DNA from 4 places in the Ottowia sp. VDI28 genome. Region 2 is predicted to be linked to each of the others. Evidence: predicted binding sites of a transcription regulator. Region 2 holds the regulator's gene; each other region holds the start of a gene.
The links. Region 2 encodes sigma-54, which starts transcription at its own class of promoters, with help from an activator protein. Its sites were predicted from a motif close to TGGCANGNAANCTGCTTT; they were not measured.
Positions count from the first base shown of each region.

Region 1: a site for sigma-54 is predicted at 4,266-4,283, ahead of WJU18_RS11340 (CmpA/NrtA family ABC transporter substrate-binding protein). Genes of this name have one in related genera too.
Region 3: a site for sigma-54 is predicted at 4,055-4,072, ahead of pedF (cytochrome c-550 PedF). Genes of this name have one in related genera too.
Region 4: a site for sigma-54 is predicted at 4,144-4,161, ahead of urtA (urea ABC transporter substrate-binding protein). Genes of this name have one in related genera too.

Region 1 is NZ_CP149820.1:2,363,880-2,371,105, reverse strand. It holds gene WJU18_RS11360 (leucyl aminopeptidase) at 1-275, opposite strand, end outside; gene WJU18_RS11355 (alpha/beta fold hydrolase) at 272-1,099, opposite strand; gene WJU18_RS11350 (ABC transporter ATP-binding protein) at 1,326-2,129, opposite strand; gene ntrB (nitrate ABC transporter permease) at 2,126-2,917, opposite strand; gene WJU18_RS11340 (CmpA/NrtA family ABC transporter substrate-binding protein) at 2,914-4,134, opposite strand; gene WJU18_RS11335 (nitrate- and nitrite sensing domain-containing protein) at 4,373-5,548, opposite strand; gene nirB (nitrite reductase large subunit NirB) at 5,797-7,226, shown strand, end outside.
Region 2 is NZ_CP149820.1:622,066-629,291, reverse strand. It holds gene WJU18_RS02860 (PIN domain-containing protein) at 1-87, opposite strand, end outside; gene WJU18_RS02855 (THUMP domain-containing class I SAM-dependent RNA methyltransferase) at 84-1,349, opposite strand; gene rpoN (RNA polymerase factor sigma-54) at 1,499-3,067, opposite strand; gene lptB (LPS export ABC transporter ATP-binding protein) at 3,111-3,914, opposite strand; gene lptA (lipopolysaccharide transport periplasmic protein LptA) at 3,923-4,552, opposite strand; gene WJU18_RS02835 (thiol:disulfide interchange protein DsbA/DsbL) at 4,666-5,283, opposite strand; gene WJU18_RS02830 (SPOR domain-containing protein) at 5,589-6,308, opposite strand; partial or broken gene argS (arginine--tRNA ligase) at 6,320-7,226, opposite strand, start outside.
Region 3 is NZ_CP149820.1:4,013,752-4,020,977, reverse strand. It holds gene pqqB (pyrroloquinoline quinone biosynthesis protein PqqB) at 1-463, opposite strand, end outside; gene pqqA (pyrroloquinoline quinone precursor peptide PqqA) at 530-604, opposite strand; gene WJU18_RS19035 (alpha/beta fold hydrolase) at 682-1,746, shown strand; partial or broken gene WJU18_RS19030 (sigma-54-dependent Fis family transcriptional regulator) at 1,739-3,777, opposite strand; gene pedF (cytochrome c-550 PedF) at 4,222-4,629, shown strand; gene WJU18_RS19020 (substrate-binding periplasmic protein) at 4,626-5,492, shown strand; gene WJU18_RS19015 (aldehyde dehydrogenase family protein) at 5,643-7,169, opposite strand.
Region 4 is NZ_CP149820.1:5,852,765-5,859,990, reverse strand. It holds partial or broken gene ureE (urease accessory protein UreE) at 1-126, opposite strand, end outside; gene WJU18_RS27800 (gamma-glutamylcyclotransferase family protein) at 217-750, shown strand; gene ureC (urease subunit alpha) at 784-2,502, opposite strand; gene WJU18_RS27790 (urease subunit beta) at 2,669-2,974, opposite strand; gene WJU18_RS27785 (HupE/UreJ family protein) at 2,982-3,596, opposite strand; gene ureA (urease subunit gamma) at 3,635-3,937, opposite strand; gene urtA (urea ABC transporter substrate-binding protein) at 4,243-5,523, shown strand; gene urtB (urea ABC transporter permease subunit UrtB) at 5,638-7,226, shown strand, end outside.

The DNA.
Region 1 (7,226 bases), 1.7 Mb from region 2:
TCGATCACCATACTGGCAGACTTGAGCGTCTTCATGGCGAGCTCGTTGCCGACCAGTGGATGACGCCCCTGTACTCCGACGGCGTTGGCCTGGGTCCGGCGCACGTTGAGGTTGAACGTGCAGGCCCCCAGCCCCTCGGCAGCAGCCATGAAGGCCTGCGCGTGCTCCTGCCACTCGTCCTCCGCCGTCAGCACGACAACGGTTTCACTCGCCTTCACGCGGCATAGCGTCAGCTCTCGCGTGAAGACTTCAAGCATCTCGGCATCGATCTTCAATGGTTGCTCCTTATGAACTCTTGATCGTGGCGTAGAAGAGTCTGCTCCAGCAAGCGGCTGAAGGCATCGAAATTCTCTGCCTGCATCTGATGGCCGGCGCCCGGCAGCCTGACCGCGTGCAGATCAGGCCTCAAGCGCTGCATTTCCTCTACGTCCTCGTCGGACACCACGCCGCCCTCTCCCGCGCAGATCAGCGAGATGGGCATGGTGGTGCGGGCCAGATCGGCGAACATATCCTGCCCATGGAAGTCATCACTGGCCACATAGGCCGCACGCTCGTCGCAGGTGGAGAGCCACTCGGCACGGAGGCGGTGCAACTCCTCCGGCCAAGGTGCTGCCGCGCTGGAGGCAAGTGCCTGAGCCGCCTCTCCCCGCTGAGACGCCCGCAAAAGTGCAAGCGTACGCGCCAGCGGCACCGGATAGGGCCGGCGGCCGGGGCCGCTGGTAGGCGGATCGAGCAAGATCAGGGCATGCAGGCGCTCAGGCGCCAGCGTGGCGGCCCGCAGGGAAATGCGCGCGCCCATCGAGTGCCCGATGAGCAAGGGCTCCGTCAGTCCTAGCGCCGCCACAAAAGCAGCTGCGTCCTGCGCGCAAGCACCCACACCGTAATCCAGATGCGGTCCAGCCTCCGAAAGACCTCGGCCGCGAACATCCAGTACATAGCAATCGTAACGCGGCGCCAACCATTCACCCACGTGAGCCCACAGTATGGCGGGGCTCACAATGCCAGGCACGATCACTACCGGCCGGCCGCTCCCGGAAAAATGCAGGTAATGCTGGCGGATGCCATTGACGCGGACATGTCCGCCCCGGATGACGCTCATGATTCTTCCTGTTTAAAAATGACTTCTTCGCGCCCGCGTTCCGCTAACGAGCGTCCAATGGCGAGCCCAAAGCCTGTCCACCTGCCTAGGGCCGACAGGAGTATTTTGCACAGAAGAACGTCATTCCGTCAAACAGAATGATCTTCTTGACGAAGATATCGGAGCGTTCAGCGGGGCGTCCACTCCGGGAACGAAGCCTGGCATCAGGAGTGTCACCCTTACCGCGTCAGGCGGTCTTTTCGACGTGGCGTTGCCGCGTATAGAGAAAATCGATCACCGCCTTGCGCGCATGGAGATAGCGCGGGTCTTCGGCCAACTCCACGCGGCTGCGCGGGCGTTCGATGTTCACACTCAAAACCTCGCCGATCGTCGCGGCCGGGCCGTTGGTCATCATCACGATCTTGTCCGACAGGAGCACCGCCTCGTCCACGTCGTGAGTGACCATTACCACGGTGCTTCGGGTGCGCGCCACGATCTCCAGCAACTCGTCCTGCAGCTTGGCGCGGGTAAGCGCATCGAGCGCGCCGAAGGGCTCGTCCATCAGAAGCACCTGAGGCTCCATGGACAGCGCGCGCGCAATACCTACACGCTGCTTCATGCCGCCGGATATCTCCCCGGGCCGCTTCTGCGCGGCATGGGTCAAGCCCACCAAAGCCAAGGCGGCTGCGGTCCGCTCCCTGAGCCGCGTCTTGTTTTCGGTGGCGCCAAACACGCGCTCCACGGCCAGATAAACATTCCCTTCGCATGTCAGCCAAGGCAGCAGCGAATGGTTCTGGAACACCACGGCGCGCTCGGGCCCTGGCCCCTTGATTTCCTTGTTGGCGCAGATCAGAGCGCCCGCCGTTGGCGTGGTCAGGCCCGCGATCAGGTTCAACAGCGTACTCTTGCCGCAACCCGAGTGGCCAATGAGCGCTACGAACTCGCCCTTGGCAATCTGGAGATCGATCTGGCGCAATGCGGGAAACAATCCCTTCGCTGTCTTGAAGGTTTGCTCCACCCCTTGGACTTCGATGAACTTTATATCGCTCATGCCTTCACCTCTTCAAAGGTAAATACCGTGGCCAGCTTGATCAACGCCAGCTCTAGCAGCAATCCCACGATGCCGATCACGAAAATGGCCACGATGATGTTCTTCACGTTCAGGTTGTTCCACTCGTCCCAGACCCAGAAACCGATGCCCACGCCGCCGGTCAACATTTCAGCCGCCACGATCACGAGCCACGCCGTGCCCACCGCAAGCCGCACGCCGGTCAGCATGTAGGGCAGCACCGCAGGAAAAAGAACGGTGGTGGCAACCTTCCATTCGCTCAGATTGAGCACGCGCGCCACGTTCATGTAGTCCTGCGGCACACGCTGTACGCCCACGGCGGTATTGATGACCATGGGCCAGATCGAGCAGATGAAAATGGTCCAGATGGCCGCCGGGTTCGCCCCCTTGAAGACCAGCAGGCCAATGGGCAACCAAGCCAGGGGCGACACCGGCCGCAGCAGGCTGATGAGCGGGTTGAACATGCGCGAAAGAAATTCGAACCGCCCGATAACGAACCCCGCAGGAATACCCACCAGGGCAGCCAAGCCGAATCCCACGGCCACGCGCTCCAGCGAGGCCAGCACATTCCAGCCCACCCCCTGGTCATTGGGGCCGTTGCGGTAGAACGGATCACGGAACACTTCCACCGCCTGATGCCAGGTTTCCATGGGCCCGGGAATGCTCTGGCTGGTGACCGATGACACGATCGACCACAGCAGCACCAGCAGCCCCAGGCCACACGCGGGCGGGAGCGCCGACTTGAGGAACTCGCTCGCCTTCATGGTCATGCCTTGATCTTGAAGCCGTCCGCGTATTTGGCAGGATCCTTGCCGTCCCAGACCACGCCGTCGATGAGCTTGCTGGTGCGCATGTCGTCCTTCGGCACGCTGATCTTCATGGCACTCGCCACCGAGCGGTACAGATCCACCTGGTTCACCTGCTTGGCCACGGCCAGGTAGTCCGGATGGGTCTTGAGCAAGCCCCAGCGCTTGTGCTGCGTCAGAAACCACATGCCATCCGACAGGTACGGGAAATTCACCAGGCCGTCATTGAAGAACTTCATGTGATTGGGATCGTCCCAGCTCTTGCCAAGCCCGTTCTGATAGCGGCCCAGAATGCGCTGATTGATGGCGTCCACGCTGGTGTTCACGTAGGACTTGCTGGCAATGGTCTCGGCCATCTTCGCCTTGTTCGACAGGTTGGCGTCGATCCACTGCCCGGCTTCGATCACAGCCATCATCACCGCCCGCGTGGTGTTGGGGTATTTTTTGACGAATTCCGCTGTCGTGCCCAGCACCTTCTCGGGATGGTCCTTCCAGATATCCTGCGTGGTATTGGCCGTGATCCCGATGCCGTCCATGATGGCGCGCTGGTTCCACGGCTCCCCGACGCAGAAGCCATCCATGTTGCCCACCCGCATGTTGGCCACCATCTGCGGAGGCGGCACGGTGATCAGCTTGGCACCGGTCAACGGATTGATGCCCGCCGCCGCCAGCCAATAATGCATCCACATCGCATGCGTGCCGGTGGGGAATGTGCCGGCGAACGTGTACTCCCGTTTTTCTTTGGCCATGAGGGCAGCCAGCGACGGGCCGTCCACGGCGCCTTTGCCGGCCAGGGCTTTCGACAGCGTGATGGCCTGGCCGTTGTGGTTGAGGCCCATGAGCACGGCCATGTCCTTGCGGGTCCCGCCCACGCCCAGATGCACGCCATAGATCAGGCCATAGAGCACGTGAGACATATCGAGCTCGCCATTCACGAGCTTGTCCCGCACGCCAGCCCAGCTGGCCTCCTTGCTGAGCACGAGCTTCACACCGTATTTTTTGTCCAGCCCCAACACCGAGGCCATGACGACGCTTGCACAGTCGGTCAGGGGAATGAAACCGATCTTGACCTCCTCCTTCTCGGGCTTGTCAGAACCAGCGGCCCAAGCACCGCGGTAACCCAAGGCGGTACCCGCGGTCAGTGCAAGGAAACCGCGGCGTGGAATGGTGGATGGCGACATGTCAAAACTCCTTCGAACGTGGGAGACAAAAAACAAAAACGGCGCCTGACCTCAGCCCGCATGTGCGGGGAAGAGGAGGACGCCGTTGTCTTCTTCCACTCGGCCGCCATTGGCCGAGCTTTGAGTGAGTCATTGCATGAAGCGTGCCAAACACATCTCACGGACAAGCACTGCGGTTCTGGCTGACACAATGATGCTGCACTGCACCATGCTGGTGCCGCTCAAGGCCTGCGACACCTCAATGCGGTGCAGCCGGCAGCAGATCAGCCATCGCCAAGACAGCCTCGGCCACCTCAGCCAGCTTGCGGCCCTGATGCATCGCGGTTTGACGCAGCAGCTTGTGCGCGTCTCCCTCGCTGAGCTGCCGCCGAGCCATCAGGAGGCCCTTGGCGCGCTCGACCAGCTTGCGCTCCTGAAGCGCGGCTCGCGCGGTTTCCAGTTCGCCCTGCATGGCTTGCAGGCGTTGGGACTGCTCCTGCACCAGTTCCAGCACCGACCGATTCAGCTGAGGCCCAAGGCCTGCGGCCGGAGCCTGGGCGGTATCGAAGAAATCCGCATCCGCACTCACGGCCGGCAAGGGTTCGCGCGCCTGGGCAATGCGGCATTCGCATTGATACAGCAGTTCTGCCGCAAGTTGGGTTTCCACGGCGTGGAGCGCATCCATGCGGCGTGTGGCGACGTCGAACCATGTCTCGCGCAGATCGGCCGCGGATCCGGCGCCCGCCGGATCGGTGCATCCCACGCGGCGCAGGCGCTCCAGCGCGGCATCTTCGGAGCGCCACAACGGCAGGAGCGCGGGCGGAGCGAATTCGGCGAAGACCTGGAAACACCGCTCCTGCGCGGCAATCAGGTGCAGCCAATGCTGCTGGCGCTGCTCGCCACCCGCGCCGAACGCGGCAACGCCCGCCGCACGCTCTTGCCCCGCAAGTTCCTTGCCTTGCATGAAGTGGAACAACGCCACCAGCAGGCGGGAAACGCCAGGGTCTGCGGCGCTGTCGGCGGCTTCGAACACCACGGCCAGAACACCCGCCACCAGCTTGGAGAAGGCCACGACCGCCTCTTCGGGATTGACAAGGCGCGCCTCTATGCGCCCGCGCAGCGCGGGCAACACATCCAGCCCCTGCAATACATAGGCAATTCGGCTGAACAGGCGAGCTCCTTGAGCCGGCGTGTCCAACTGGCCGAAGCCTGCCCGTACGTCGCGCGCCAACTGCTCACACTCCTCGATCTGCTCCACCAGCAAGGCCGGCGCACCACCCCCCGTCAGGTAGACGATGCACAGCCCCCTCTCCTTCTGCAGCGCATGGATCAGCCGCCCGAGCAGATCGACGAGCGCACTGGTGCGCTGAAGCTGCTCCAGCTCGGCGATCTCGCACTGGCGGGCTACCTGGAGGAAATGCAAAGCGGAAGTCATGCCTCTTCCCAGCAATTCGCGTGCCGGAAATACCCGTCCAGGCATGCACCAACTTGCAGCGCAGCACCTGGCACGGCAATTGCATCGCTTTTTCGCAAGGCCGCGGCGCAAAGGCGCGCCGCACCAGACAGAGGCGTCATTCACCGGCATGGGTCAAACCGTGCTCCGTGAAGGCGCTTTTTTTGTTGCCGGGCCGCTCCAAGTTCTGAAGCCCGGAAGGTTTTGTTTCAGCCAGACAGAGGTTCACGATGAAAAAACCAAGGCTCGTGATGGTAGGCAATGGTATGGCGGGCGTACGCACGCTGGAAGAGTTGCTCAAGATCGCCCCCGATCTGTACGACATCACCGTGTTCGGCGCAGAGCCCCACCCCAACTACAACCGCATCCTGCTGTCGCCGGTGCTGGCGGGCGAGCAGACGCTGGAAGAGATCGTGCTCAACGATTGGGCCTGGTATGAGCAGAACAACATTACGCTGCACGCAGGCTGTGCCGTGACGGGGGTAGACCGAAGCCGGCGCATTGTGCATGCCGCCAATGGCGTGAGCGCCGAATACGACAGGCTGATCATCGCCACGGGCTCCAACCCGTTCATGCTGCCCATTCCCGGCAAGGACCTGCAAGGTGTACTGGCCTACCGCGACATCGCGGATACCCAGGCCATGATCGAGGCCGCCACGCAATACAAGGAAGCCGTGGTCATCGGCGGCGGCCTGCTGGGCCTGGAAGCAGCCAACGGCCTGATGAAACGCGGCATGAAGGTGACCGTGGTACATGCGGGCGAATGGCTGATGGAGCGCCAGCTGGACGACGTCGCAGGCAAGCTTTTGCAGAAATCTCTGGCCGAACGGGGCATGCAGTTCCTGATGACGGCGCAAACACAGGAGTTGCTGGGCGATGCGGACGGCGGCAAAGGCGGCCGCGTGCGCGCGGTGAAATTCAAGGACGGCAGCGAAACGCCCGCGCAGCTGGTGGTGATGGCGGTGGGCATACGCCCCAACACCGAGTTGGCGGAAAAGATCCGGCTCCACGTCAATCGCGGCATCGTGGTCAGCGACACGCTGCAAACCGTCACCGATGCGCGCATCTACGCCGTGGGCGAATGCGCGGCGCACCGGGGTATTGCCTATGGCCTCGTCGCCCCTCTGTTCGAACAGGGCAAGGTGCTCGCGAACCACCTGGCCGAGTTCGGCATCGGGCGCTACCAAGGCTCCATGACCTCCACCAAGCTGAAAGTCACGGGGATTGACCTGTTCAGCGCTGGCGATTTTCAGGGTGGCGCGGACACCGAGGAGATCGTGCTCAGCGATCCGTTCGCGGGCGTCTACAAGAAGCTCGTTCTCAAGGACGACAAGCTGGTGGGCGCGTGCCTGTATGGCGACACCGTGGATGGCAGCTGGTACTTCAAGCTTTTGAGAGAAGGCCGCACGGTCAAGGACATCCGCGACAAACTGATGTTCGGTGAATCCAATATCGGCGACGCCGGCCATCAAGGCCACAACAAGGCGGCCGCGATGCAAGATAGCGACGAGGTCTGCGGCTGCAACGGCGTTACCAAGGGCACGATCTGCAAAGCCATTCAGGAAAAGGGCCTGTTCACGCTGGAAGAGGTGCGCAAGCACACCAAGGCCAGCGCAAGCTGCGGCTCATGCACCGGGCTGGTCGAGCAGATCATCATGTT
Region 2 (7,226 bases):
TGCGGCCCGCAGCGGCGCGGCGGCAGGATCCGCGAACACCAGCAAATCCAGCGCGACGTTGGTGTCGAGTACCAGTTCGGCCGTCATGCCACTGGAGATGCCCGGCCCGTCAGATCGAAACGGAACAGCCGGCATTCGATGGGACCGTTCCACATCGGCACCCGGCGCGATTCCTTCAGCCGTAGACGGCCAGGGAGCTTGAGATCGGGCGTCAACAGCCAGGCACTCCAGCCCGCGTAGTGTGACTTCCAATGCGCACTGAGCTGACGGAAGAAATCGTCGCCGGCGTCGACCTCGGCCGCCGTCCCCGTCCCTTCTCCCCGCGCGCGCGCCAGTGTGCCGCTCTGGAAAGCCTCGCGGCCCCGGCCGGCCACACCCGCGGCAGCGATACGCTCACCATAGGGTGGGTTCATGACGATCACGCCCGGTTGGGCGCTTGGCGGCATGCGTTGCAGCGCATCGCCGCCGCGCAGTTGCACGGCATCAGCCACGCCAGCGCGCTCTGCATTGCGTTGGGCAAAATCGACCATGCGGTGGGCCACGTCGCTACCGAAGACGGGCACGTCGGCAGACCTGCGCTCGCCTTGGGCTTCGCTTTTCATGGTTTGCCAGCTTGCGCGATCAAATGGTCTCAATTGCTCGAAACCAAAGGATCGCTGACCGCCCGCGGGCAGCCCTAGCTGAATCTGCGCCGCCTCGATGACGATCGTGCCGCTGCCGCAGCAGGGGTCATACAGCGGCACTTCCTGCACCGAGCGCGTAGCAGGCTGCCACCAGCCGCTAGCGGCCAACATGGCGGCTGCCAGGGTTTCCTTCAGCGGCGCGTCACCCTTGTCCTGGCGCCAACCGCGCTTGAACAGCGGCTCGCCCGAGGTGTCGATGTACAGCGTGGCAGTGTCGACCGTGAGGTGGGCATGCAGGCGCACATTCGGCGCATGCGTATCGATGCTGGGACGTACACCGCCCCGTTGGCGGAAACGGTCGGCCACGGCATCCTTGACGCGTAACGTCGCGAAATTCAGGCTCTGCAGCGGACTGTGCTGCGCCGTCAACTCGATGCGAAAGCTCTGGCGAGGCGTGAACCATTCTTCCCAAGCCACGCCTGAGCCGAGCCTGTAGAGATCTTCCGCGTCGCGATAGGGGCCGTGCGCCAGCTCGATCAGCACCCGCTGCGCCAGGCGGCTGTACAGATTGAGGCGCAGCGCGCCCGCCCAATCGGTGCGCACGCGCACACCCGCGCGCACGGTGAGCAAATCACTGCCGACCAGGCCCGTGAGGCCGTGCACTTCATCGGCCAGGAAACCTTCAACGCCGGCGGCGCAGGGTAGGAAGAGGGTCAGTTGGTTCATTTGATCGGGACGCGGCACAGGCCAGTAAGGGGTGATTGTCGCTCCCGCCGAGGGTGGCAAGCCTTGCCCGCCGGGATCGCCGGGCTCCAGCCTGGCAGCAGCGTGTACAAAACCCCTCTTGCCGAGCTGGAGCTCGGCGGTCCCAGGGGTTACGCCAGCTTGCGCAAGCTCGCCACGGGAATGCGCAGCCCTTCGCGGTACTTGGCCACCGTTCGGCGGGCGCAATCGATGCCTTGCTCCTTGAGCATATCGGCGATCTGGTTGTCCGATAGCGGCTTCTTCGTGTCCTCGGCGGAGATGAATTGCTTGATGAGCGCCCTCACCGCCGTACTGGAGGCATTGCCACCGGCTTCCGTCCCCAGCGCAGAGCCGAAGAAGTGCTTCAGCTCGAAGGTGCCCTGCGGCGTGGCCATGTATTTGGCGGTCGTTACACGGCTGATGGTTGATTCATGCACGCCCAGCTCGTCGGCCAGCTCGCGCTGCACCATGGGACGCATGGCCAGTTCGCCATGGACAAAGAAATTCTTCTGCCGCTCGACGATGGCCTGTGACACGCGCAGGATGGTGTCGAAGCGCTGCTGGATGTTCTTGATGAACCACCGGGCCTCCTGCAAGCGCTGCGCCAACGCCTGGTGGTTCTCGCCGCCTCGACCGCCGCGCAAGGCACCGGCATAGATGTCGTGCACGCGCAGACGCGGCATCACATCGGGGTTGAGCTGCACACGAAAGCGCTGCTGCGCACCCTGGCCGCTGCAGGTGACGATGACATCCGGCACAATGGCATTACGCGTGACATCCGCAAAGCGCCGCCCCGGCTTGGGTTCCAGCCGGCCAATATAGGCCATGGCAGCGCGCACCAGGTCTTCGGGTTCACCCGTGGCCTGGGCAAGCCGCCGTGCATCGCGCCGCGCCAACAGGTCCATGGCGCCGTGCTGAGTACAAATCTGCAGCGCCGCGGCGACAAGCGCCTGCTCCTGCGCGCCCAACCCTCGCTCATTCTGGCGGCTCTTGAGCTGCAGCGTGAGGCATTCAGCCAGGTTGCGCGCGCCGACGCCGGCGGGCTCCAGTGATTGCACGAGCCTGAGTGCCAGTGTGAAGCGGTGCACCAACTCTTCCATCTGCTCCTGGCCGTCGTTCTCATCAAGGAGGGTCGCGGCCAGTTCAGCGAGCGTGTCTTCGAGGTAGCCATCCTCGTTCAGCGACTCGATCATGAAACGCACGGCCGCCGCATCCTCCGGCATCAGGCGCAGGGACAAGGCCTGGCGGTGCAGGTGATCGGTCAGAGACTCCTGCGGCGTACCACGCTCGCCGGGGTCGAGTTCGTCGTCATCTTCCAGATTGTTACGGCGGGCGGGCGCATCGCCTCCCCATTCACCGTCGTCGGGCTGGGTTTCCACGCTGCCATCGCCGTCCCAGCTTTCAGCGACCAGGGTCTCGCCCCTGGCCCCGTCGGTATCGCCGAAATCGTCTGTGCCAGCCTCCGCGCCCTGTTCGCTGGCGCGGTCGCCTTCGCTCACGCGGGTATCGGCGCGCGCAAGGCCGAATGCCTCGCGGTCGGCGTCTTCTTCTGCGCGCTCAAGAAAGGGATTGTCGTCCAGCATCTGCTCGACTTCGCTGGCCAATTCCAGCGTGGACAGCTGCAAAAGCCGGATCGACTGCTGTAGCTGGGGCGTGAGCGCAAGATGCTGGGAAACGCGCAGTGAAAGGCCGGGTTTCATGCCGTCACCGCCGCGCCGGTGTACTCAATAGCGTGTTCACGCTTCAGAGCCGGAAGTGTTCGCCAAGGTACACACGCCGCACTTCAGGATCGGCAACGATCTCCTCGGGGGTACCTGCGGCCAGCACACGGCCTTCACTGATGATGACCGCATGGTCGCAGATGCCCAGTGTCTCGCGCACGTTGTGGTCGGTGATCAGCACACCAATGCCGCGCCCTTTGAGAAAGGCGATGATGCGCTGGATTTCGATGACGGCAATAGGATCGATACCGGCAAAGGGCTCATCCAGCAGAATGAAGCGTGGCTGCGTGGCCAGCGCTCGCGCGATCTCCACGCGGCGGCGCTCGCCCCCGGAAAGCGAGGGCGCGGGCGAATCACGCAAATCGTTCACGTGAAGCTGCTCCAGCAACTCCGTCAACCGGCGCTCGATTTCGGCCTTGGGCAGCGGGTGGCCATTCTCGTCCTGCTGCAATTCGAGCACGGCCCGCACATTTTCCGCGACGGTGAGCTTGCGGAAGATCGAGGCTTCCTGTGGCAGATAGGAAAGGCCCAGCCGCGAACGCCGGTGGATCGGCATGTGCTCGATCGGCTGGCCGTCGATGCTGATCTGGCCGCCATCGGCGCGCAACAGGCCGACGATCATATAGAACGACGTGGTCTTGCCAGCGCCGTTGGGGCCGAGCAGCCCCACCACCTCGCCATTGCGGACCGTGAGCGATACATCATGCACCACGCGCCGCGCGCCATAGTTCTTGCGCAGGCTTCGGACCTCCAGACGGCTGGAGCCGGGCGCCGCTGCCTGGGACGGCGAGACGGCGGCGTTGAGGACGGGGGCGGGCTGCTCCACCTGCCCACTCACTGGGATGGCCCCGTGGAAGGCCGCAGCGGCACGGCGGACTCCGCCCCGGAGGCTGGAGCAGGTGTACCACGCGGCGCCAGAATAGCCCGCACACGTCCGCCAGCCCCCTTCGAAGGGGTGGCACCCGCGGAACGCGCCGCGCCATCGACGGTGTAGACCTCGGTGGTGTTGTTGTAGACGATGACCGCCCCCGTGACTTCATCCTGCATGGTGGAGCCAGCCAGGCGCCGCATCTCGGCACGGCGGATAAAGCGCACGGTGTCGGCCTTGCTGTCGTACTCGATGGTGTCGCCTTCGCCTTCGATGTATTCGTCCAGGCCTTCGCGCTTCTGGCGGAAGAAAGCCCGCTTGCCCGGCTCGGCATACATCACGCCGAACTGATTGCCCGCCGCGTCCTGCCGCACCTCCAGACGCGCGCCGCGCATCACGATGGTGCCTTTGGTGGCCACGACGCGGCCGGTGAACGTACTGAGCTGTTGCTGGTCTTCGTAGCGCAGCGTGTCGGACTCGATGTTCATGGGCTTCTCGCGGTCCGCCCGCTCAGCCCAGGCGGGGCTCCCAGCCAGAACGCCCGCCAGCAACGCGAAAGCGCAGCCAAAGGCCCGCAGTGGGAAAGGTGATTTCATTGAAGGCACGGTTTTTGCTTCGATTCTCGGCTCCATTCTAAGCCGCAGACAAAAAAGCCCGCTCAAAAGCGGGCTGATGAAGCGGCAAAAACCAGGGCATTTCGCCCCGAGCTTCAGGTTTTGACCAACTGATTGGTGATCTGAAGCATGCGCTCGAAGCCACCGGCCATGGAACCGTCGGTGTAGTAGCGCCCGCCGATCCCCAGGGCTGGCGTACCTTCGACCTTGTAGGCTTCCTGCAGTTGCACGGCGCGGCGAACTTTGCTGGCGACGCCGAAAGACTTGTAGGCTTGCTCGAACTTCGCGCGGTCCACACCCTGCTCGGCCATCCAGGGGAACAGGACATCGGGCTTGTCGAGGCGCTTGCGCTGGTTCTGCAGGGCATCGAACACCTTGGCGTGGACCTTGTCGACCCCGCCGACGGCCTCCAGGGCGTAATAAATGCGCTGCAGCGGCTCGAAGCTGCTCTGGAAGCCCACATGCTCGAGGCGTACCACCACATTCTTGGGAGCCGATTTCTTCCATGCGGCAAAAATAGGCTCGAAATGCATGCAATGCACGCAGCCGTAGGAGAAGAACTCGATCACCTCCACTTGGCCGGCCGGCGCATCGACCGGAGCCGCAGGCTTGATTTCCACGTAGCCCTTGCCTTGTTGCGCATGCGCCGGCAAAGCCAGAAACCCGGGAAGCGCCGCTGCAGTGGCACCTAAAGCAAATTCACGACGATTCATAAAAAAACAAGCTCCAGTATCAACAGGCCGTCAGAGCCGGCAAGCAGGCCGCGAGTTCCGCAACCGAGGTAGTCAAGGCTCGATTATTGATGTTTTAAGCCAATTTCGCCGAAGAAACGACATTTACCCGCGGTAACCCCGCCGCCCTCACCCCAACCCTCTCCCGCAGGCGGGAGAGGGTTGGGGTGAGGGAGTCAAGTCAGAAGGCCGCGGAGCAGGCCATACGTGAGTAGCCGCGGAGCTGGCTTCGCCAGGCCGCTGGCTGCGTCCCCCTGGGGGGAAGGCGCGCCAGCGCCTCAGGGGGGTCACTTCTGCACTCTAACCAAAGCCACGTCCATTCCGTTGCCGCTCAGCCGCTCTTTCACGCGGTCGGCAGCGTCCTTGTTCTGAAACGGACCGACGCGCACACGATAGACCGTGCGGCCGGCCTGCTCACGTTCGGTCACGCGGGATTCGACGCCCATCAACGAAAGGCGCGCCCGCTGGGCTTCGGCTTCACCAGGATTGCGAAAAGCACCGGCCTGCACGAAGTAGGCGAATGGATCTGGCGCCGTGGAGGCCGTTGAAGGCGTGCTGCTGCCCGCCCGCGAAGCCACCAGATCACCCAGAGGATCAGCGGAAGGCTGGCGGGCCGCCGTGGCCGAAGAGGCCCGGGGAGCGGGTGCCGACGCCTGCGCGGCGGGCCGCGTGGGCGGCTTGACCTCAGCGGGCGCGGGCAACGCCACGGCAGGCCCCGGCGCTTCAGCCGGCGCAGGGATGGTTCGCGGCACCGGCTCAGGCGCGACAGTGCCACTGGTGGCCGGCGCAGCACCATTGCGGCCGCGCAGAAGGCCGTTGGGATCCCAATCCTTGTTTTTCTCGGCCTCGGCGGCATCCTGCCCGCTGGTACGGGAGGAATTCTTGTTGAGGAAAGGCACGGGCACCTTGGCCACGTAGATGGCGACGCCCAATGCTACCGCCAAGCCCACCATCACCCCCAGGATCACGCCCAGGAAGGTACCTCCAGATTGCTTGTTCAATTTCATGTTGTGAATGATTACATCTTGGCGGGGGCCGACACGCCCAGCACCGACAGGCCATTGTGCAACACCTGGGCGGTGGCGGCGACCAAGGCAAGGCGCGCCTTTTTCACCGCCTCGTCATCCACCAGGATGCGTTCGGCATCGTAGTAGCTGTGGTAGCTGGCCGCCAGCTCACGCAGGTAGAAGGTGATGTCATGCGGCGCAAAATCCTGAGCAGCGGCCGTCAGGACGTCAGGGTACCTGGCCAGCTGAAGCATCAGGGCCTGGGCAGCGGGTGTGTCCAGCGGCGACAGATCGGCTTCGAGCAGGCTGGCGGTGTCGCCGCCCCAGGCTTCGAGCACCGAGCAGATGCGCGCGTGGGCGTACTGCACGTAGTAAACCGGGTTGTCGTTGTTCTTGGAAACCGCCAGATCGACATCGAAGGTGTATTCGGTGTCGGGCTTGCGCGAAAGCAGGAAGAAGCGCACGGCATCGGCGCTGGTCCATTCGATCAGATCGCGCAGAGTGACATAGCTGCCGGCACGCTTGCTGATCTTCACTTCCTGGCCGCCCCTGACCACGCGCACCATGGTGTGGAGCACGTAATCGGGGTAGCCCGCCGGGATGCCGACACCCGCGGCCTGCAGGCCGGCCCGCACACGGGCGATAGTGCCGTGGTGGTCGGTGCCCTGAATGTTCACGACCTTGTGGTAGCCGCGCTCCCATTTGGTGATGTGATAGGCGACATCGGGCACGAAATAGGTGTAGCCGCCGTCGGTCTTGCGCATGACGCGGTCTTTGTCGTCGCCGTAGTCCGTGGTCTTCAGCCACAGGGCGCCGTCCTGCTCGTAGGTCTTGCCAGCGTCGATCAGACGCTTGACGAGTCGCCTCGACCCGGCCACTGGTATAGAGGCTCGATTCCAGGTAGTACTCGTCGAATTT
Region 3 (7,226 bases), 3.2 Mb from region 2:
CGCCGGGCAGCCCCGGCGCGGTGAAGGCGGTGCCGTCATGGGGAATGGGGTGCGGCTGTACGCCGCAGTAGTGCGAAAGAATCCGCGTGATCGGAAAACCCTCGCCAATATCGGAGAGCACCTCTCGCGTGGCCAGTAGTGGCAACGGGCCGCGGTTTTCCCGCAGCATGAGCAGGCCGGTCACATGGTCGATCTGGGCATCCATGAGCAGCACGGCCGCAATGCCGGTGTCGCGTATCGCGCGCGCGGGCTGCAGCGGCGGGGTGGCCTTGATTTGCTGAAGAATGTCTGGCGAAGCGTTGATGAGCAGCCAGTCATTGCCATTGGCACTGACTGCAATGGATGATTGCGTGCGGGCTCGGGCGCGCAGGCTACCGCGGCGTAGGCCGTCGCAGTTCGGGCAATTGCAGTTCCACTGGGGAAAGCCCCCGCCAGCAGCAGAGCCGAGAATACGCAGGTGCATGGTCATGAAAGCTGAAAGGCAAAGCGCCTGCGCCGCAGGCGCTTTGCGGCGGTCAATGTCCTGTCATCAGCGGTTGGCGATGTACATGGTGATTTCGAAGCCGAAGCGCAGGTCAGTGAAAGCCGGTGTGGTCCATTGCATGGTGGTCTCCTTGGAGGTTGGATTGGCATGAAACATGTTTGCAGGTACGGTGACACGAGTTCACTGCAGCCGCCACCATGAAGAGCAATATTGATGCCATCTCACCGGCACCCGGCTGGCCCGCGCCGGGCTATCTGGCGCGCGGAACCCTGCATCGCGTGGCCTGGCGAGAAGTGGGTGAGTGCTCAGGCGAATGCTGGCTTTTGTTGCATGGCGGGCCGGGCGGCAGTTGCCGGCCGGGCATGCTGCAACCTTTCGATCTGGCGCGGCAGCGGGTCATTGCCCCAGACCAGCGTGGAGCCGGCGCGTCGCGCCCCAGGGGAGCTCTTCAGGGCAGTTGCACAGCGGCGCTGGTGGCTGATCTGGAGGCGCTGCGGGTGCACTTGGGCGTCCAGCGCTGGTCGCTGCTGGCCGGTTCCTGGGGCACTGTGGTGGCGCTCCGGTATGCCGAACGCTATCCGGAGCGGGTGCAACGCATGGTGCTGCGCGGCGCGTTCCGCATCACGCGGCGGGAGATTGGCGGGCTGTTGCTGCCCCAGCCACGCAAAGGCAAGGCCTGGAGCTCTGGCTCCACGTGGCCTGTGCATGCGGGCACGCCGTTGCCCGCCGCGCTGGCACACTTGGCACAGTTGCTCCAAAGCGCAACACTGGGTGTTGCATCACTGCACGCCGTGCGCGAATGGGCCTTACGCGAGATGCGTGATGCTTCCGCCGGGTTGCGCCGCAGCCTGTTGCATGCTCAAGGCGCGGACGCCGCCGCCGTGCGCCGTGAATGGTCCGGCTTGCGCAAGCAGCAGCGCCGTGCGAAGGCCCACATCCTTCAGCCTCGTGTATCAAAGGCTGATCGCCTGGCATGGGTCAAGTACCGGATACAGGCTCACTACCTGCTGCACCACGGCTTCGTGCGGCCCGCCGGGCTCGACAAGGCCGTACACGGGATCGCGCAGCATGGTGTGCCGATGGATTGGGTGCATGGCCGGTTCGATGCGATTTGCCCGCCAGCCAACAGCCTGGGCTGGGCCAAGATGGCGAGTGCCGCCGGTGGCACGGTGTCTGTGCATCTTCCGCCTTGCGGCCATCTGGCGGGTGAGTCCGCCATGCGAAAAGCCCTGCGCCAGCGTGTGGGCGGCCGCCCTAGTTAACGAGGCCGGGCGGAAGCAGATGCTTCTTGCGATAGATGGTGTTGCGGGACACGCCCAAGGCTTTTGCGGCTGCCGATATGTTGCCGTTGTGAAGGCGCAGCATCTGGGCCATGGTGCTGAGTGCCACGTCTTGCAGGCGCGGGCTGTCCAGCAGAATCTCGCCGGTCACCGCAGTAGAGGGCATGGCGGTTGCACAGGAACCAAGGAGGGGGTGGGCGACGAGGCTGGCTGGCTCGCATTGGCTCGCAACTCTTCAAGAAAATCGTCGGGCAGATCATGGACGTCGATGGTGCCTTCGACGCCCGCCATGACCACGGCCGTACGCAGCAGGTTGTGCAACTGGCGGAGATTGCCGGGCCAGTGGTAGCTCGAGAGCAGGTCCATCACCTCGGCTGAAACATGGGCCTGATGGCCATCGTCTCCAAGCGACTTCAGCACTTTCTGCACGACCGGTTCGAAATCCGTGCGTTCCCGCAGGGCAGGCAGGCGCACGACCAGGCCATTGAGCCGGTAGTAAAGATCTTCGCGGAACTCGCCGCGCGCGATCAGGTCCTTGAGGTTCTTGTGGGTGGCGCTGATCACGGTCACATCCACATCCACCTCTTTGCCTGCACCCAAGGGGCTGACCTTGCGCTCCTGCAGCACGCGCAGCAGCCGCGCCTGAAGGTGTTTGGGCATATCGCCGATTTCATCGAGGAACAGCGTCCCGCCGTCGGCCTGTGCGATCTTGCCGACAGCACCTTTCTTGCGCGCCCCGGTGAAAGCGCCTTCCTCATAGCCGAACAACTCGGCCTCGATCAGCGATTCCGGAATCGAAGCGCAGTTGACCGGAACGAATGGCTGGCGCGCGCGAGGAGAATCGTTGTGCATGGCCTGGGCCAGCAGATCCTTGCCCGTGCCGGTTTCACCCAGGATCATCACTGGAATGTCGCGGCCCACGACCCGGCGCACCTTGTGAATGATGATGGACACCTGAGGATCCCCGGTGTCCAGATACTGCAGCGACGACAGCTGAGGCTTGCGCGGCATGGCTGCAGGCTCGGTCCGTGGCGTGGCCTGCAGGGCAGGGGGCTCGTGTACCGGCGCGAGCGTGGGGGCTGACCAAGGCCCGGCGGGCTTGATTTCCGCGCGGGACCACACCGTGACGCCGTTGTGCATGCACAACTGCCGTGGGGTAGGTGCGGGGCCGCCAAACAACTCGAAGAGGGCCGAGATGGGCAGGTTGAACAAGGACGTGAAGGTATGCGCCTGCAGCGCATGGAACGAGAGCCCCAACTGGAATTGCGCGCTGCGGTTGGCGGAGATGAAACGCCCCTCGGGCGTGAAGACGGCGATGCCTTCCACCAAGGTGCCGAGGAACTCCGAGCGCGCATGGAAATGCAGGCGGACCGCCTTCGGAAAACTGCCCGCGAACATGTGGTTCTCGATCATCTGGGCGGACATGCGCACCAGCGCCATCGTATGCTGGTGGTAGCTGCGGTGGTCGCCCGTGACATCCAGGGCGCCGATGACCTGGCCATGGGGGTCAAAGATAGGTGCGCACGAGCAGGTCAGGGCCTGGTTGGCGCTCATGTAGTGCTGGTCGCCATGGACCGTGATCGCTTCTTCTTCGCTCAGCGCGGTGCCGATGGCATTGGTGCCCTTGGTTTTTTCCGACCAGTCCATACCCGGCACGAGTGCCACGCGCGAGGCCTTTTCGAGAAAGTCATTGTCTCCCAGGGAATGCAGCACCATGCCTTGGGCAGAGGTCAGCAGCACCATGCTGTGGGTGTTGGCGATTTGGCCGTAGAGCGTTTCCATGATCGGTGCGGCGTGCTGGTAGAGGAAGCGGTTTTCTTCCAACATGCCGCTCAGATGGCCCCGGGCCGGGCTGGAATAGTCCGGCTGGTCGTGGACGGCGACGCCATAGGTTTGGGAGCGCCGGTGTGCTTTTCCCAGAACCTCGGTGTAATGGCGGTCGAGCGCGATCTGGTTCGCTGACGCGTCCTCTCCCTGTCGCACGGGAGGGCGGCCGAAAGAATCAGTGCTCATAACGCTTGTCTCCTAGGGCTGAAACAAAAGTGTTCCAGCGGGCTGCCACTTACTCCAAGGTTGGAGGGCTCCTGTACGACGCAAGGAGGCCTGGGCCTTTCCTTGCGGATTCTGCTCATGACGGCGCTAAACGGCAAGATGGGCTTCCCGGGATTAGTGTCCTGTCGTAACTAGGTGACGCCCATGTGCTCCATATCGTGACAGTTAGGCGCTGAGCGGGCTCAAGTTGCCTCAATTTGAGACAAAAAGGGCGCGAAATGGTGAAGAACTCCGGCCGTGGCCTGCATATTGCTTGGCGCTGAGGGCACGTTTTTCTGCCAACCCGGAGACATCTGAATGAAACAAGCTCCCCTTCCCATGAAGAAAAAGCCCCTCTCGCTTTGGTCCACGTGGTCCGCGCGAGGCTTGCTCACGCTTACCCTGGCTTTGGGCGCATCGGCCGCGATGGCGCACGGCGATGTGGTTCCGCAAGCTGTAGATACCCATACCTTGCCGCAGCTCGGCGACAAGTGGCGGGATTCGAACCCCTACAGCACAGGGGACGCGAACAAGGAGGCGCTGCGCATCGGTACTTCGGCCTACAACCAGAACTGCGCGCGCTGCCACGGCCTGGAAGCCATCTCGGGCGGCATCTCACCTGATCTGCGCAAGTTCGACGGGGAATGCGCCGGCTACGCCGACACGGCCCGCAAGGAGGCTTGCTACAAGGAAATGGATGAATACTTTATATCTACAGTCCGCCGGGGGCGTACCCGCGATGGGCGCGTGTACATGCCTCCCTTCGAAGGCACCCTCACGCAGGAGGCCATTTGGTCGATCAAGACCTATCTTGAAACCAGGCGCGAACCATGAGCCGGCATACGCTCCAACTGAAACGCCGGCAGGTGCTGTTCGGCCTGCTGCCGCTGTGGCCGGCCGCGCATGCCCAGGCCGAACTGGCCGACCTTGACCGTGTCCGCGCGCGCGGCACGCTCAAGGTGGCGCTCTATAAGGACAACGCGCCGTTCTCCGGCAACGTGCCTGGTGGCGGCATGCAGGGCCTGGATGTGGCCATTGCTGCCGCGCTGGCGCGTGAAATGGGTCTGCAGTTGGCGCTGCTGCCGTTCGATGCCGACGAGAACATGAACGACGATCTGCGCAACATGGTCTGGCGCGGCCACTACCTGGGCTACGGGCCTGCCGATGTCATGCTGCACGTGCCGGTGGACAAATACCTGATGCAGGAAAACCGGCAGGCGCTGATCTTCGCGCCCTACATGCGTGAGCAGGTGGTGCTGGCTCACGATGTACGCCGCGTGCCCGAGGTGCGGGCCGCTGAAGACCTGAAGGGCTTGCCGCTGGCCGTGGAACGAGGCACGGGGGCCGCCAGCGCGCTCATGGGCCACGGCGGCGGTTTGCTGCGCGCGGATGTGCACCTGTATCCAAGTGGCCCGGAGGCCGTGAAGGCCGTGTTGGAAGGCAAGGCCGCGGCCGCCTATGTCACGCGTGCCCAGGCTGAATCGGTGCTGTCGAAGGCAGAGCCCAAGCCCGGCGATATCCGGCTCACGCCGCTGCAACTGCGAGGCGTTCCCGATGGCTGGCCTATAGGCTTGGCCATCAAGGCCGAGAACCGCAAGCTGGGCGAGGCGCTGGAGACTGCGCTGCAGTCGCTGCGCAGCAAGGGCGAGCTGCTGGCGATATTTCAGCAGCAGGGACTGACCTTGACGGCGCCCTGAGTTCCTTCATTCCCGGATGGGCTGGCCATCCGGGAATCATCGCCATCATCTGCCGCGCTGGCCCAACCCAAAAGAAAAATGGCTGGGCCTCCAGCCAGGCCCCGAAGGCCTTCATGCTGTCGGTACCAGCCACCGTCTCTGTTTCCAGGATCAGAAGAAGCCCAGCGCCTTGGGGCTGTAGCTCACCAGCAGGTTCTTGGTCTGCTGATAGTTGGACAGCGCCGATTTGTGGTTCTCACGGCCGATGCCCGATTTCTTGTAGCCACCGAAGGCCGCATGCGCAGGGTAGAGGTGATAGCAGTTGGTCCACACGCGGCCGGCCTTGATGGCACGCCCCATCTGATAGGCGGTGGTGCCGTTGCGGCTCCATACGCCAGCGCCAAGGCCATACTCGGTATCGTTGGCGATGCGGATCGCGTCCTCCGTGGTCTTGAAGGTGGTGACCGACGCCACGGGGCCGAAGATCTCTTCCTGGAACACACGCATGTTGTTCTGGCCGAACAGCAGCGTGGGCTTGATGAAGAAGCCATCGTCGATTTCGCTGCCAGGGCGATGGCGTTCGCCACCGGTCAGGCACTCGGCGCCTTCCTGGCGGCCCACATCAATGTAGCCCAGAATGCGCTCCAGCTGCGCTTGCGAAACCTGCGCGCCGACCATGGTGCTCTTGTCCAGCGGGTGCCCTTGTTTCATGGACTGCACGCGTTTGACGGCACGCTCGATGAAGCGGTCGTAGATCGACTCCTGGATCAGAATGCGCGACGGGCAGGTGCAGACCTCTCCCTGGTTCAGCGCGAACATCGAAAAGCCTTCCATGACTTTGTCGAGGTAATCGTCATCGGCGTCCATCACGTCGGCGAAGAAGATGTTGGGGCTCTTGCCACCCAGTTCCACGGTAGAGGGGATCATGCTGTCGGCCGCGGCATGTAGGATGCGCTGACCCACGGCGGAAGATCCGGTGAAGGCGATCTTGGTGATGCGCTTGCTGGTCGCCAGCGCCTCGCCGGCTTCCTTGCCAAAACCATTCACCACGTTCACCACGCCAGGCGGCAGCAGATCAGCGATCAACTCCATCAGCACCATAATGGAGGCGGGGGTCTGTTCGGCTGGCTTCAGCACCACGCAGCAGCCAGCGGCCAGTGCAGGGGGCAGCTTCCACGAAGCCATCAGGAGCGGGAAATTCCAAGGAATGATCTGCCCGACCACACCGATGGGTTCATGGAAATGGTAGGCCACGGTGTTGGCGTCGATCTCTGAAATGCCGCCTTCCTGCGCACGGATGCAACCGGCGAAGTAGCGGAAATGGTCGATGGCCAGCGGCAGATCGGCCGCCATGGTTTCGCGCACCGGCTTGCCGTTGTCGATGGTTTCGGCAATGGCCAGCAGCTCCAGGTTCTGCTCCATGCGATCGGCGATCTTGAGCAGGATGTTGGCGCGCTCGGTGGCGGAGGTGGCTGCCCATTTGTCCTGTGCGGCATGGGCCGCGTCGAGCGCCAGGTTGACATCGGCTGCATCGGACCGGGCCACGCTGCAAAATGGCTTGCCCGTGATGGGGGACACGTTCTCGAAATAGCGGCCGGCAACAGGGGCTACCCACTTGCCGTTGATGAAGTTGTCATACCGCTGCTTGTACGGGTAGTTGACGTCGAGGTTGAATCGCTTGAGTTCAAACATGTCCATGAGGGTCTCCTGATTGGCGGAAGCCGGTATGCCAAAACGGCCGGCTACCCTCGTACA
Region 4 (7,226 bases), 1.3 Mb from region 2:
GCTGTCGGTCGTCGAAAAACGGCTTTTCTGGCGCACGTCCCAGTCGAGTTCCACGACCGCCGCACGTTTGAGCAGAGCGGGAGAGAGGCCTTGTCCCTGGGCCAGCAGCTTATTGACGGTCAACATGGTGTTCTTTCAGTTCTTGAGGAAAAAGCCGGGCAAGTTGGCTTGGTTCTTGCACCACACTTGCCATTGCAAAGCTATAGCATGACAAACATGTCAACTTCTCCCGACCTTCCTTCTGCCAAATCCGCGCATACCGGCTGGCAGCCATGCGGCGCCCGCCATGTGGCCGTCTACGGCACTTTGCGTGCCGGTGGCGTGAACGACATTGCGCGGTTGCGCCCGGGCATTCTGAGCGCCGGGCGCACCATGCTGACCGGCACCCTGCATGATCTGGGCTACTACCCGGGTCTGCGGTTGCAGGGCACGCAGCAGGTACTGGCCGAGGTCTATCCTATCGACGCCGCGCTGGAGCAGGCGCTGGACGGGATCGAGGGCCTCTGGCCCACGGATGTGGGTGAATACGCCAAGCGCATCATGACCCTGCCCGTCGCTCTGCCCGGAGGCGGTACGCAGATGCTGGAGTTGCTGGTGTATGAGGCCCTGCCGGCCACGGTGGCGCAAGCGCCGCTGATTGCCGCCCATGACTGGCTGCAATGGTTTGGCGACAAAGGCGTGCAACATCCGGCGACCGCCTTTCAGCTCAATACGGCCAAGTCCGCCGAGACGCCACGGGATCCAGGGTAAGGCGTAATGATCGTAGACACGTTCTAAGCGGCCTCAGAACAGAAAGTACCGCTGCGCCATGGGCAGACTGGCCGCGGGTTCGCAGGTCAGCAGGTCGCCATTGGCGCGCACGGCATAGGTTTGGGCATCGACCTCCATGCGCGGCGCCAGATCGTTGTGGACCATGTCGCGCTTTTGCACACCGCGTATGCCCTTGACGGCGGCCAGCGTCTTGCGCAGGCCAAAGCGCTGGCCAATGCCAGCGGCAAGTCCGGCTTTGGAGACAAAGGTGAGGGACGTCCTGGCAATGGCCCCGCCGAAGGCGCCGAACATGGGACGGTAGTGCACGGGCTGCGGGGTGGGAATCGAGGCGTTCGGATCGCCCATGGCGGCCATGGCGATGAAGCCCCCCTTCAGGATGCAGGCGGGTTTGACGCCAAAGAAGGCGGGCTTCCAGATCACGATGTCTGCCCATTTGCCCACCTCCAGGCTGCCCACCTCATGGCTGATGCCATGCGCGATGGCGGGGTTGATGGTGTACTTGGCGATGTAGCGCTTGAGGCGGAAATTGTCGTTGCGCGCGCCGTCACCCGGCAAGGCGCCACGCTGCAGCTTCATCTTGTGCGCCGTCTGCCATGTGCGCAGAATCACCTCGCCGACGCGGCCCATGGCCTGGCTGTCGGAGCTGAACATGCTGATGGCACCGATGTCGTGCAGGATGTCTTCCGCCGCAATCGTTTCCTTGCGGATGCGGCTTTCCGCAAAAGCCAGGTCTTCGGCAATGGCCGCGTCCAGGTGGTGGCAGACCATGAGCATGTCCACATGCTCGTCCAGTGTGTTGATGGTGTAGGGACGTGTGGGATTGGTGGAGCTGGGCAGCACATTGGCCTCGCCCACCACTTTCAGGATGTCCGGGGCATGGCCGCCGCCCGCGCCTTCGGTATGGAAGGTGTGGATGGTGCGGCCCTTGAAGGCGGCCACAGTGTCTTCCACGAAGCCGCTCTCGTTGAGCGTGTCGGTGTGGATGGCTACCTGCGTATCGGTCTCTTCGGCTACGGTCAGGCAGTTGTCGATCGCGGCGGGTGTGCTGCCCCAGTCCTCGTGCAGCTTCAGCCCGATCGCGCCGGCGCTGATCTGTTCATGCAGGCCCTGAGGCAGGCTGGCGTTCCCCTTGCCCAGAAAACCGAGGTTCATGGGAAAGGCGTCGGCCGCCTGCAACATGCGCTCCATGTTCCAGGAGCCGGGGGTACAGGTGGTGGCAAAGGTGCCCGTGGCGGGGCCGGTGCCGCCGCCGATCATGGTGGTCACGCCGCTGGTCAGCGCTTCTTCAATCTGCTGCGGGGCGATGAAGTGGATATGGGTGTCGATACCGCCCGCGGTGACAATATGGCCTTCGCACGAGATGATTTCCGTGCCGGGCCCGATGATGATGTCCACGCCCGGTTGGGTGTCGGGGTTGCCGGCCTTGCCGATGGCTGCAATGCGGCCATCCTTCAGGCCGATGTCGGCCTTCACGATACCCCAGTGGTCGATGATCAGTGCGTTGGTCAGCACCGTATCCATCGCCCCTTGTGCGCGGCTGCGCTGGCTCTGCGCCATGCCGTCGCGAATGGTCTTGCCGCCGCCAAACTTCACTTCCTCGCCATAACCGCCGGCGGCAAGGGTGTAGTCTCTTTCGACTTCGGCGATCAGCTCGGTATCGGCCAGCCGCACGCGGTCTCCCACCGTGGGGCCGAAGGTTTCCGCGTAGGCGCGTTTGTCCATTGTGGCCATCTTAGTTACCCATTGCGCTGCGCGCCGCCTGGGCCGCATGAAACGTAAAAGCTTGAATGGCCGCGGAGCAGGCCGTGCCAGAGCAGCCGCGGAGCTGGCTTTGCCAGGCCGCTGGGTGCGTCCCCCTGGGGGGACGGCGCGTGAGCGACTCAGGGGGAATTTCATCTCAAAGCGCTCCTTGAATCAGGCCCCGAAAGCCGTAGATTTGCCGGTCTCCGCCGATGTCGATCAGCTCCACTGTGCGTTGCTGGCCGGGCTCGAAGCGCACAGCCATGCCACTGGCAATGTTCAGGCGCTTGCCGTGGGCCGCCTGGCGGTCGAAAACCAATCCGGCGTTCGTCTCCGCAAAGTGGTAGTGGGAGCCGACCTGGATCGGGCGGTCGCTGGCATTCTGGATCACCAGCGTCGTGACCTCGCGGCCGGGATTGAGCGTATGCGCGCCCTCGTCTATCAAGAGTTCACCGGGAATCATGGCCGCCTCACCCTCCCGCCAGACGGGCCAGCATGAACGCGCCCAGCAAGGCTGTAGCCCCGCCGCCGAGCCTGGCCAGCCATTGATGGCGTTGCATGACCGCGCGGCCCAGCGCGATCCCCGCGATATGCAGGGCAGCCGATCCCAGCGCCATGCCTGCCAGTGCCGCGAGCGCCGCCTGCGCGCTGTCGGCCGCCAGCTCCTGGCCATGCGCCGCACCATGGAAGAAGGCAAACACGCCTGCCAGGGCCGCCGCCAGCACCCATGGCATCTGCTTCTGCACCGCCACCAGCAGGCCCAGCACCAGGACGGATGCGGCGATCATGGGCTCCACACCAGGAATCCACAGGCCTGCGAAGCCTGCCAGGGCGCCAGCCACCAGCAGCGCCACGAAGGCCGCGGGCGCTCGCCATGCGGGGGTGACCGTCAACGCGCTCCAGACCCCTACAGCCAGCATGGCGGCCAGATGGTCGGCCCCGGTGAAAGGATGCATGAGCGCGTGGAAGAAACTGCTCAGCCCATCGTGATGGTGGCCGCCATCAGCACCGGTATGCGCCAGGGCGGACAGGGGCAGCAAGGCGGCCATGGCGGCCGAGAAGAGGATCGGTTTGTTGATTTTCATGGTGCGCATGGGAGAGTGATCAGGAAACAGCTGGCGGTTCAGGCGATCGGTTCGTGCACCGTCACTAACTTGGTGCCATCGGGGAAGGTGGCCTCGATCTGGATGTCGGGAATCATCTCGGGCACACCTTCCATCACGTCTTCCCGCGTCAGCACGGTGCGTCCCGCGCTCATCAGCTCGGCCACGGTGCGGCCGTCGCGAGCGCCCTCCATCACGAAGGCGCTGATCAGCGCCACGGCTTCCGGGTAGTTGAGCTTGACGCCGCGCGCCTTGCGCCGCTCGGCCAACAGGGCGGCGGTAAAGATCAGCAGCTTGTCTTTTTCGCGGGGAGTGAGTTCCATGACTTTGAGGCGTGCAAGGGGCGTGCCAGCGGTCTGGGAGCGTGCACGACTGAAGGGTTGAGGGCAGGTTATCACCAAGATGGGGAGGTTTGCCACATGTTTGGGCCAAGCCATGGCAGCTCATGGTGCGAACTCGCACCAATTTGGGATTTGTCCTGGTGGGCAGACCCGTGCCGGTGCACCGGCGCCGCAGGGGGCAACTGGCTTGGCACACCTATTGCATGAAGGGACCTTCAAGGCTGGGAAGCATTCCCGGTCGTCATCAGTAACTCTCGATCACTCTCTTTTCACTGAAAGGTAAAGCCATGTTCAAGCGTCGCATCGCCATGAAAACCCTGGCCGCAGCAGCGGCCGTCGCTGGTCTGTCGGTCGCGGGTGTGAGCGCCCAGGCAGCCGACACCATCAAGGTGGGCGTGCTGCACAGCCTCTCGGGCACCATGGCCATCTCGGAGACCGTGCTGAAAGATACGGTGCTCATGGCTATCGACGAGATCAATGCCAAGGGCGGCGTTCTGGGCAAGAAGCTGGAGCCGGTGGTGGTCGATCCCGCATCCAACTGGCCGCTGTTCGCCGAGAAGGCCAAGCAACTGTTGACCCAGGACAAAGTGGCCGTGGTCTTCGGCTGCTGGACCAGCGTGTCGCGCAAGTCCGTGCTGCCCGTGTTCGAGCAGAACAACGGCCTGCTTTTCTACCCTGTTCAGTATGAGGGCGAAGAGCTGTCCAAGAATGTTTTCTATACCGGCGCGGCGCCCAACCAGCAAGCCATTCCCGCCGTTGAGTATCTGATGAGCAAGGAAGGCGGCGGCGCAAAGCGCTTCGTGCTGCTGGGCACGGACTATGTGTATCCGCGCACCACCAACAAGATTCTGCGCGCTTTCCTCAAGTCCAAGGGCGTGAAGGAATCGGACATCATGGAAACCTATACGCCCTTCGGCCATAGCGATTACCAGACCATCGTGGCCGATATCAAGAAGTTTTCCACGGGCGGCAAGACGGCGGTAATCTCCACCATCAACGGCGACTCCAACGTGCCTTTCTACAAGGAACTCGGCAACGCGAACCTGAAAGCCAAGGATGTGCCCGTGGTCGCGTTCAGTGTGGGCGAGGAAGAGCTGCGCGGCGTGGACACCAAGCCTCTGGTCGGCCACCTGGCTGCATGGAACTACTTCATGAGCGTGAAGAATCCCACGAACACGGCTTTCATCAAGCAGTGGAGCGATTACGCCAAGGCCAAGAACATCGCGGGCCACAAGGACAAGCCTTTGACCAATGATCCGATGGAGGCCACCTGGGTCGGTATCCACATGTGGAAGCAGGCTGTGGAAAAAGCCAAGAGCACCGACGTCGACAAGGTGATCGCCGCCATGTCCGGCCAGACCTTCACCGCGCCCGACGGCTTCACGGTGAAGATGGACGAAAAGAACCATCACCTGCACAAGCCGGTGATGGTGGGCGAGATCAAGGCCGACGGCCAGTTCAACGTGGTCTGGAAAACCAAGGGCCCGGTCAAGGCGCAACCCTGGAGCCCCTTCATCGAAGGCAACGACAAGAAGAAGGACGAGCCGGACGGCAAGAGCAGCTCCTGACGGAGTTTCTTGAGGGGGACATCCTCTCATCCGTCATTCCCGCGAAGGCGGGAATCCAGTGCCGCCTCACTGCCGCCTTTGGATTCCCGCCTGATCGATTTACCTTATCCAATCATGACCATCCTGCGCGCTGCACTCGCGAGTGCCCTGGGCTTGCTGCTGAGTCTTTCGAGCCTCTCCAGCCACGCCTTGACCCCTGAGCAAGCCTTTGCGATGGCTGCCGCCGAGGACAGTGATGCGCGCGTGGCCGCCATCAACTCGGCTGTCTTGGAGCCGGGCAATGACGGAAAACTCTCCGCCTATCTGCAGGCGCTGGCCGATGACGCCGTGCGCACTGCGGAGGGCAAGGCCTATATCGTCAACGGAGATGCCGCTACCGATCCCGTGACCGGCCAGGCCGTCAAGCTGCCGGCAGAGGCGGAGGACGTGGTCAACAACAATTACCTGCGCGGCGTCATCGAGGCGGCGCAGGCCGCGCTGGCCTTGAGCAGCAGCGATGTGAGCACCCGACGGAGTGCAGCGGAGCGGATCGCCGCGGAACCTGATGCGGCACGCCTGCCCTTGATCGAAAAGGCGCTCGGCCGCGAGCAGGATGAGCAGGTCAAGGCGCTGCTGAACCGCGCCCGCGCCGCCAGCCTTCTCAGCAGTGAAGATACCGCTCAGCGGGTGCGGGCCGTCGAACAGCTCGCGCAGCAGAAGACCCCCGAAACACAGCTGCTGCTGAACCAGCGCCTCGCCGAGGAATCTGATCCTGCCGTGCAGAAAGCGCTCAGAGACGCTCTGGCGTCGATTGTCGAATCACTGACCTGGGGCGAACGCCTGGGCGAGATCTTCAGCGGCATCAGCCTGGGCTCGGTGCTCCTGCTGGCCGCACTGGGCCTGGCCATCACCTACGGCTTGATGGGCGTGATCAACATGGCGCACGGCGAGCTGATCATGATCGGCGCCTATGCCACCTATATGGTGCAGGCCCTGTTTCAGCGCTACCTGCCGGAATCGGTATTCGGCTGGTACCTGGTGCTGGCCGTGCCCGTGGCCTTCATGGCGTCGGCCCTGGTGGGTGCCGTGCTCGAGCGGGGTGTGATCCGCTTTCTCTATGGCCGTCCGCTCGAAACGCTGCTGGCGACCTTCGGGATCAGCCTGGTGCTGCAGCAAACGGTGCGCAGCCTGTTCGGCGCGCAGAACGTCGGCGTGGAGAATCCCTCCTGGATGAGCGGTGGACTGGAACTCCTGCCCAATCTGACGCTGCCCTGGAACCGCATTGCCATTATCGTGTTCGCGTTCGCGGTACTCGGCGCCGTGGCCTTCATGATCGCCCGGACGCGGCTCGGCCTGTTCGTGCGCGGCGTCACGCAGAACCGGGCCATGGCCTCCTGCGTGGGCGTGAACACGGCCCGCACCGATACCTATGCGTTCGCGCTGGGCTCCGGCATTGCGGGCCTGGCTGGCTGCGCCCTGAGCCAGATCGGCAACGTAGGTCCGGACCTGGGGCAGAACTACATCGTGGACAGCTTCCTCGTCGTGGTCCTGGGTGGCGTGGGCCAGCTCGCGGGCACAGTCTACGCGGCCCTTGGGCTTGGTGTGCTCAGCAAGCTGCTCGAAGGCTGGACAGGTGCCGTGCTCGCCAAGATTGCCGTGCTGCTGTTCATCGTGATCTTCATTCAAAAGCGTCCACAAGGCATCTTCGCCTTGAAGGGCCGTAG